One region of the Nocardia iowensis genome, then DNA from elsewhere that is predicted to be linked to it. Evidence: riboswitches for the same ligand, from Rfam matches in the RefSeq annotation. Region 1 holds a riboswitch; the other holds the start of a gene.
The links. A riboswitch is a leader RNA that binds a small molecule or an ion and turns the genes downstream of it on or off. The one in region 1 is predicted to bind S-adenosylmethionine.

Region 1 (3,837 bases):
CACGGTGACCGCGCCCGGCACGTCGTAGCCGCCGGTGCGCGGGGCAGGCACGTCCTTGACTACCCACGCCAGCGCGCCGAGCACAGCGAGCAGCGCGATCGGAGTGTTCACCAGCAGGCACCAGCGCCACGAGGCGTACTCGGTGAGCGCGCCGCCCGCGATCAGGCCCAGCGCGGCGCCACCGGCGGAGATGCCAGCGAACACGCCGAATGCCGTTGCCCGTTCACCGGGTTCGGTGAAGGTCACCGACAGCAGCGACAGCGCCGCTGGGGCGAGCAACGCCGCGAACGCGCCTTGTAGCGCACGCCCGGCGAACATCTCCGCACCGTTCTGCGCGAGACCGGCAAGTGCCGACGCGGCGGCGAAACCGATCAGGCCGATGACGAAGATCCGCCGTCGCCCGAGGTAGTCGGCCAGTCGGCCGCCGAGCAGCAGGAGGCCGCCGAAGATCAGTGTGTACGCCGTCAGCATCCACTGCTTGTTGCCCTCGCTGATCCCGAGGTCATGCTGCGCGAACGGCAGCGAGATGGTCACGATGGTGGCGTCGAGAACCACCATGAGCTGGGCCAACGCGATCACCGCCAGGGCGAACCAGCGGGCCGAACCGCCCTGTTTTCCAGGAGCGTCTGCCGCTTTCGCAGTCTCGGTCACCTTTTTCTCCTCTTCATCCGACACAAGTCGCCATCCTGACATCTCGCGACATTTGTCGTCAAGCGCAAAATGTCGCTCTACGACATTTGGCGCTTGGCGACAGTAAACGTGGGGTTGCGCTAGGGTGATGGCCATGCTCGAGTCACCGACGCCTACGGGCGCGAGTGCCGCAGCGGAGAACCCTGCGAGCGCATCGACACCTGCGGGACCACCCCCCGGCCTGCGTGAACGCAAGAAGCAGCAGACCAGACTGCGGATCATCGAGGTCGGCCTGAACCTCTGTGACACACAGGGATTCGACGCGACGACGGTCGAACAGATCGCCAACGCCGCCGACGTCTCGCCCCGCACCATCAACCGGTACTTCGACAGCAAGGAAGACATCGTCCTCGGTCCGATCCGGGACTTCAGCATCGCCGTTGCCGAGGCACTGCGCGGCCTGCCGATCACCGGCAACGAGCTGGCATCGCTACGCGAAGCGTTCCTGCGGGTCATCGACAAGGCCGCGCTCGCCCCGACCGAGGCACCCGTGTCCTTCCAGCAGTTCCAGCAGATGCAGCGGATCCTGCGCAGTAGCCAGGCGGTCAGCGCGCGCAGTCTCGAGCACGCCGACCGGCAGAACACTGCGATCGCCGAAGTGCTCGCCGAACGGCTCGGCACCGAGCCGGACGCCCTGCCGGTGCGCTTGATCCTCGGCGTCTGGCAGCTGGTCGGACATCTCGGCATGGAACGCTCGGACGCCCTGTTCGACGACGACCTCACGGCGGCGGCCGCGGCCGGACGCCAGACCTTCGTCTCGACATTCGACGAGTTCATGCGCGTCTGCTGCGTGGGGCTGACTACCGAAAACGGATGAGATTTCGGCAGGCGACCGACCGCCGGTTATGATGCCCGTCAGGTCATGAGTGCCAGCGCCAAGCCCCGGCTCGCTGGTCGGCAACCCTCCAGCAGCGGTGGGGTGCTCCGGGTGATGACCGGGCTCTCGAAGGTCGAGAGCAAGCGCGCTTTCCAGGAGGTTCCCGAAATGTGTTGTTGTCCTTCGCCCACATCCCGATGACCCGTTAGTTCTGGCGAACAACCTTTTCTTTGGAGCAAAACCACATGAGTGACTCCACTCTGCCCGCGGCCGACCCCATCCTCGCGGCCGATCCGGCCCAGTGGTCTTTCGAGACCAAGCAGGTCCACGCGGGACAGGCACCCGACAGCAGCACCGGTGCCAGGGCCCTGCCCATCTACCAGACCACCTCGTACGCCTTCCGCGACACCGAGCACGCCGCGGCGCTGTTCGGGCTCGCCGAGCCGGGCAATATCTACACCCGGATCACGAATCCCACCCAGGACGTGGTGGAGCAGCGGGTCGCCGCGCTCGAAGGCGGTGTCGCCGCGCTGCTGCTGGCCTCGGGCCAGGCCGCGGAGACCTTCGCGATCCTGAACCTGGCCGCGGCCGGCGATCACATCGTGTCCAGCCCGCACCTCTACGGCGGCACCTACAACCTCTTCCACTACTCGTTGCCCAAGCTCGGCATCGAGGTGTCCTTTGTCGACGACCCCGACGACCTGGAACAGTGGCGCGCCGCGATCCGGCCGAACACCAAGGCGTTCTACGGCGAGACCATCGCCAACCCGAGCAGCGCCATCTTCGACATCCCCGGCATCGCCGCCGTCGCGCACGAGGCCGGGCTGCCGCTGATCGTGGACAACACCGTCGCGACCCCGTACCTGATCCAGCCGCTGGCGCACGGTGCCGACATCGTCGTGCACTCGGCGACCAAATACCTCGGCGGGCACGGCTCGGCGGTGGCCGGGGTGATCGTCGACGGCGGCAATTTCGACTGGACCGTGACCGATGCGCAGGGACAGCCGCGCTTCCCCGGCTTCACCACCCCGGACCCGAGCTACCACGGCGCGGTGTTCGCCGACCTCGGCGCACCCGCCTTCGCGCTCAAGGCGCGCGTGCAACTGCTGCGCGACCTGGGCTCCGCGGTGTCGCCGTTCAACGCGTTCCTGATCAGCCAGGGCATCGAGACGCTGAGCCTGCGGGTCGAGCGGCACGTCGCCAATGCCAAGGCGGTGGCCGAATTCCTGACCACCCACCCGGACGTGGAATCGGTCAGCTACGCGGGCCTGCCGTCGTCGCCGTGGTACGAACGCGGGCAGCGACTCGCACCGAAGGGCGCGGGCGCGATCGTGGCCTTCGAGCTGCGTGGCGGCGTCGACGCGGGCAAGAAGTTCGTGGACGGATTAGTCCTGCACAGCCATGTGGCTAACATCGGTGATGTGCGCTCCCTCGTGATTCACCCCGCGTCGACCACACATTCGCAGCTGACGCCGGACGAGCAACTCGTCGCGGGCGTCACTCCGGGCCTGGTCCGCCTTGCGGTGGGCATCGAGGGAATCGATGACATCCTCGCCGATCTGCGTGCCGGTTTCGCGGCGGCGGCGACGTGAAGGTGAGTAGCGAACCGAGTCACGCCCGTTCGTCCGGGGTGGCCCTGCCGCCCCCGGACGGGCGGCTCGGCATCATCCCGATCGGTGACGTGCAGTTGGAGAGCGGCGCGGTCATCCCGCAGGTCCACCTCGCCGTGCAGCGCTGGGGAGAGCTCTCCCCCACGTTGGACAATGTGGTGCTGGTCGAGCACGCGCTGACCGGCGACTCACACGTGGTCGGCCACCCCGATGACATCCATCCGCTGCCGGGGTGGTGGGACGGCATGGTCGGACCCGGCTGTCCGCTCGACACCGACGAGTGGTGTGTGATCGCGACGAACGTGCTCGGCGGCTGCAAGGGCAGCACCGGGCCGTCGACCCTCGCGCCCGACGGAAAGCCTTGGGGTGCACGGTTTCCGGAGATCTCCATCCGCGATCAGGTGGCCGCCGAGGCCGCGCTGATGGACCTGCTCGGCATCGAGCGGCTGGCCGCCGTGGTCGGCGGGTCGATGGGCGGCATGCGGGTGCTGGAGTGGATGGTCGGCATGCCGGACCGGGTCGGCTCGGCGCTGGTGCTCGCCGTCGGCGCCCGCGCCACCGCCGACCAGATCGGCACCCAGACCACCCAGATCGCGGCGATCAAGGCCGATCCGGACTGGCAGGGCGGCGATTACCACGACACCGACCGGGCCCCGATGACCGGCATGGGCATCGCCCGGCGCATCGCGCACCTGACCTATCGCACCGAGGACGAGCTCG
Region 2 (3,837 bases), 1.8 Mb from region 1:
ACAGACGGTCCACACGTTTCACAGGACCATCAACCCGCTGTGAAACGTGTGGAGTCTTCTGTGGGGTGCTAACTCAGCGCGCGGTCGAGGTCGGCGAGGAGATCTTCGACGTCCTCCAGGCCTACCGAGATGCGGACTACGCCGTCGGTGAGGCCGATGGTGGCGCGGCCTTCCGGGCCCATCGCGCGGTGGGTTGTGGTGGCGGGGTGGGTGATCAGGGACTTGGCATCGCCGAGGTTGTTGGAGATGTCGACGATGCGGAGGCGGTTGAGGACTTCGAACGCGCGCTTCTTGGCTTCGTGCGCGGGCGCGTTCAGTTCGAAGGTGACCACGGTGCCGCCCGCGCTCATCTGGCTGGTGGCCAGGCCGTGTTGCGGATGTGATTCCAGGAAGGGGTATTTCACCCAGCTGACGGCCTTGTTGGTCTCCAGGTAGCGGGCGATGCGCAGCGCGGACTCGGTCGAATGACGCACCCGCAGCGGCATTGTCTCCAAGCCCTTGAGCAGGGTCCACGCATTGAACGGGCTGAGCGCCGGACCGGTATGGCGCATCAGGGTTTTCACCGGACCCTCGATGTAGTCCTTCTCGCCGAGGATGGCCCCGCCGAGCACCCGACCCTGGCCGTCGATGTGCTTGGTGCCCGAGTAGACGACCACGTCGGCGCCGAGTTCGAAGCCCCGCTGCAGCAGCGGTGTGGCAAAGACGTTGTCCAGCACCACTTTCGCGCCCGCGGCGTGCGCGAGCTCGGTGACCCGGCGCACGTCGACGAGGGTCTGCATGGGATTGGCCGGTGTCTCGAAGAACACCGCCTTGGTGGGCACGGACAGTGCCTGCTCCCACTGGCCCAGATCCTCGCCGTCGACGAAGACGGTCTCCACTCCCCAGCGCGGCAGGATCTCGTTGCACACCACGAAGCAGGACCCGAACAGGCTGCGCGCGGCCACAAGTCGATCACCGGCGCCGAGCAGCGCGCCCAAAGCGGTGAATACCGCGGACATTCCGCTCGCGGTCGCGAAACACGCTTCGGCACCGTCGAGCAGCCGCATCCGCTCCTCGAACATGGCGACCGTCGGGTTGCCGTAGCGGGAGTAGACGAAATGCTCGACGTCGCCGGTGAACGCGGCCTCGGCGGCCTCCGCACTCTCGTAGACGAAACCGGACGTCAGGTACAGCGCCTCGCTGGTTTCCTCGAAACCGGAGCGCCGCAACCCTCCTCGCACGCCGAGCGTCGCGGGACCGACGCCGTCGGGCAGCGGCTTGTCGAACGCACCACCGGTGATCACGACTGCCTCCCGACGACAGAGCTCCGCGACAACGCGTTGATCAGACAGCAGTTCATGACTGCCGCCAGGGCAAGCCGAGGGCACGCCAGCCACTGCCGCCGCGGTGCCCGTGCTCGTCGACCGGGCCTTCGAAGCCCTCGAGCACGTTGTAGGAGGTGGCGAACCCGGCCTGCGTCGCGGCGATCGCCGCGCCGATGGAGCGCTGCCCGGACCGACACAGGAAGATCACCGGGGCGTCCGGATTGTGTCCGTCGAGCGCCGTGACCAGCTGCTCGGTGAACTCGCTGTTGCGCGTCCCGGTGGTGTCGACCCACTCGATCAGCACCGTGGGGCGCTCGATCGAACTGGTGTCGGGCACGCCGACGAACTTCCACTCGGCCTCGGTACGCACATCGACCAGAACGGCTTCCGGGTTGTCCCGCAACAATTCCCAGGCCTGCTGCGGGGTGATGTCACCGGCATAACTCATATGGACCCTCCTAGAATCCGCACTTGCCGCGCTCGGGTTTGACGCACGGCCAGGTCGTCACCCGGAGCACCCCACCGCGGAGGAGGGTTGCCGACCAGTATTGCCGGGGCTTGACACTGGTTCTCATGACCTTCTGCTGAGATTGCCTGGACAAGGGTCACCCTGTCAAACGGCTGCTCACGGTATGAGAATGCTCAATTACAGACCAGCCATTTGTCGCCGGACCGGGTCAGATTCCAGGTCGCGGTCGACTCGTCGCCGTCGACCTTGGTAGTGACCGTGGCCTTCGCCCGGTCGCCATCGACCATCGGATCGACGAGTTTCGTGATTTCCACGGTCTTTCCGGCGCCGGACCGACCCGCCAGCGGGGATCGTTTCGGATCGAAGCCCGGGCATCCCGTGCCTGGTGGAGGCACCATCTCAGTGCTGTTGGAGCCGTCGACGAAGTTGCGCACCGCGGCGGCGATCTTGTCCGATTCTGTGACATTTTTCTCAGCGGGCGACAGCACCCCGCCGATGGTGATCGCGACGAGCACGATCACCGCGAGCACGGCGGCCGCGACGAACGGCGCCACCGAACGCTTGTCGGTCTGATCGACCACGATGACTTCGTCTTCCGCGGGTGACTGCTGATCGCTCATACGACGATGATCCCTGGTCGGCAGGGTTATCCGGCGATCGCCCCCGCCCCGCACGGCAGTACGCGGTGAAGTGCGCTCGACAACGCGAGGATCAGCCTCGCCGGGTCGGGTAACCCGGACAGAACGGGCCGGGTGGCATCCACTCAGTTCGCGCACCGCCGAGGGCCGTCCGCGTCGTCACCGATAGAATCGCGGGACTGCGGCCTGCTGTCATAGCCGCGACTGGGGTGGCCACGAGCCGACACCCTCAGTGTCCGCATCGACAGGTGCAACCAGCCAGCGCGTAACTTAGCCTAGGCTAAGGAAGACGCCGTAATTGTTCTCGACCATAAGGGTGCGCGTAAAAGATGACCGAACAGAATGCAGCGAGCCGCCCGCTCCGCATCGCGATCGTTGGCGCCGGACCGGCCGGGATCTACGCCGCCGACGCCTTGATGAAGTCCGATGCCGAGGTGAGCATCGACCTGTTCGAGCGCATGCCCGCGCCGTTCGGGCTGATCCGCTACGGCGTCGCGCCGGACCATCCGCGCATCAAGGGCATCATCACCGCCCTGCACAAGGTCCTCGACAAGCCGCAGGTGCGCCTGCTCGGCAACATCGACTACGGCACCGACATCACCCTCGATGATCTGCGCACGTTCTACGACGCGGTCATCTTCTCCACCGGCGCCAACGCCGACCGCGCGCTTGGCATCCCTGGCATCGGCCTGGACGGCTCCTACGGCGCCGCGGACTTCGTGTCCTGGTACGACGGTCACCCGGACGTCCCGCGCACCTGGCCGCTGGACGCGGAGAAGGTCGCCGTGCTCGGCGTCGGCAACGTCGCACTCGATGTGGCGCGGGTGCTGGCCAAGACCGGTGACGAGCTGCTGCCGACCGAGATCCCGCCGAACGTCTACGCGGGCCTCAAGGCCAACAAGGCGCTCGAGGTGCACGTGTTCGGCCGCCGTGGCCCGGCACAGGCCAAGTTCACCCCACTGGAGCTGCGCGAACTGGACCACTCGCCGACCATCGAGGTCATCGTCGATCCCGAGGACATCGAATACGACGAGGGCTCCGAGGCCGCGCGCCGCCACTCCAAGCAGGTCGACATGATCGCCAACACGCTGGAGCAGTGGGCGATTCGCGACGTCGGCGACCGGCCACACAAGCTGTTCCTGCACTTCTTCGAGTCGCCCGCCGAGATCCTCGGCGAGAACGGCAAGGTGGTCGGCCTGCGCACCGAGCGCACCCAGCTCGACGGCACCGGCAACGTCAAGGGCACCGGCGTGTTCAAGGAATGGGACGTGCAGGCGGTCTACCGGGCCGTCGGCTACCTGTCGCAGAACCTGACCAACCTGCCGTTCGACGACCAGGCGGGCACCGTGCCCAACGAGGCGGGGCGCGTCATCGCCGACGAGAACGCCGACGGCGCGGACCGCTACATCCCGGCCACCTACGTCAC

Region 2: linked by a shared signal. The riboswitch ahead of KV110_RS39165 (rhodanese-like domain-containing protein) and the one ahead of KV110_RS05850 (bifunctional o-acetylhomoserine/o-acetylserine sulfhydrylase) in region 1 are both predicted to bind S-adenosylmethionine.

The regions. Positions count from the first base shown of each region.
Region 1 covers NZ_CP078145.1:1,307,160-1,310,996, reverse strand. The annotation lists gene KV110_RS05860 (MFS transporter) at 1-651, opposite strand, end outside; gene KV110_RS05855 (TetR family transcriptional regulator) at 785-1,507, shown strand; SAM riboswitch class IV at 1,549-1,659, shown strand; gene KV110_RS05850 (bifunctional o-acetylhomoserine/o-acetylserine sulfhydrylase) at 1,753-3,099, shown strand; gene metX (homoserine O-acetyltransferase MetX) at 3,138-3,837, shown strand, end outside.
Region 2 covers NZ_CP078145.1:8,477,195-8,481,031, forward strand. The annotation lists gene KV110_RS39160 (O-succinylhomoserine sulfhydrylase) at 69-1,283, opposite strand; gene KV110_RS39165 (rhodanese-like domain-containing protein) at 1,336-1,752, opposite strand; SAM riboswitch class IV at 1,767-1,883, opposite strand; gene KV110_RS39170 (Rv0361 family membrane protein) at 1,947-2,393, opposite strand; gene KV110_RS39175 (FAD-dependent oxidoreductase) at 2,741-3,837, shown strand, end outside.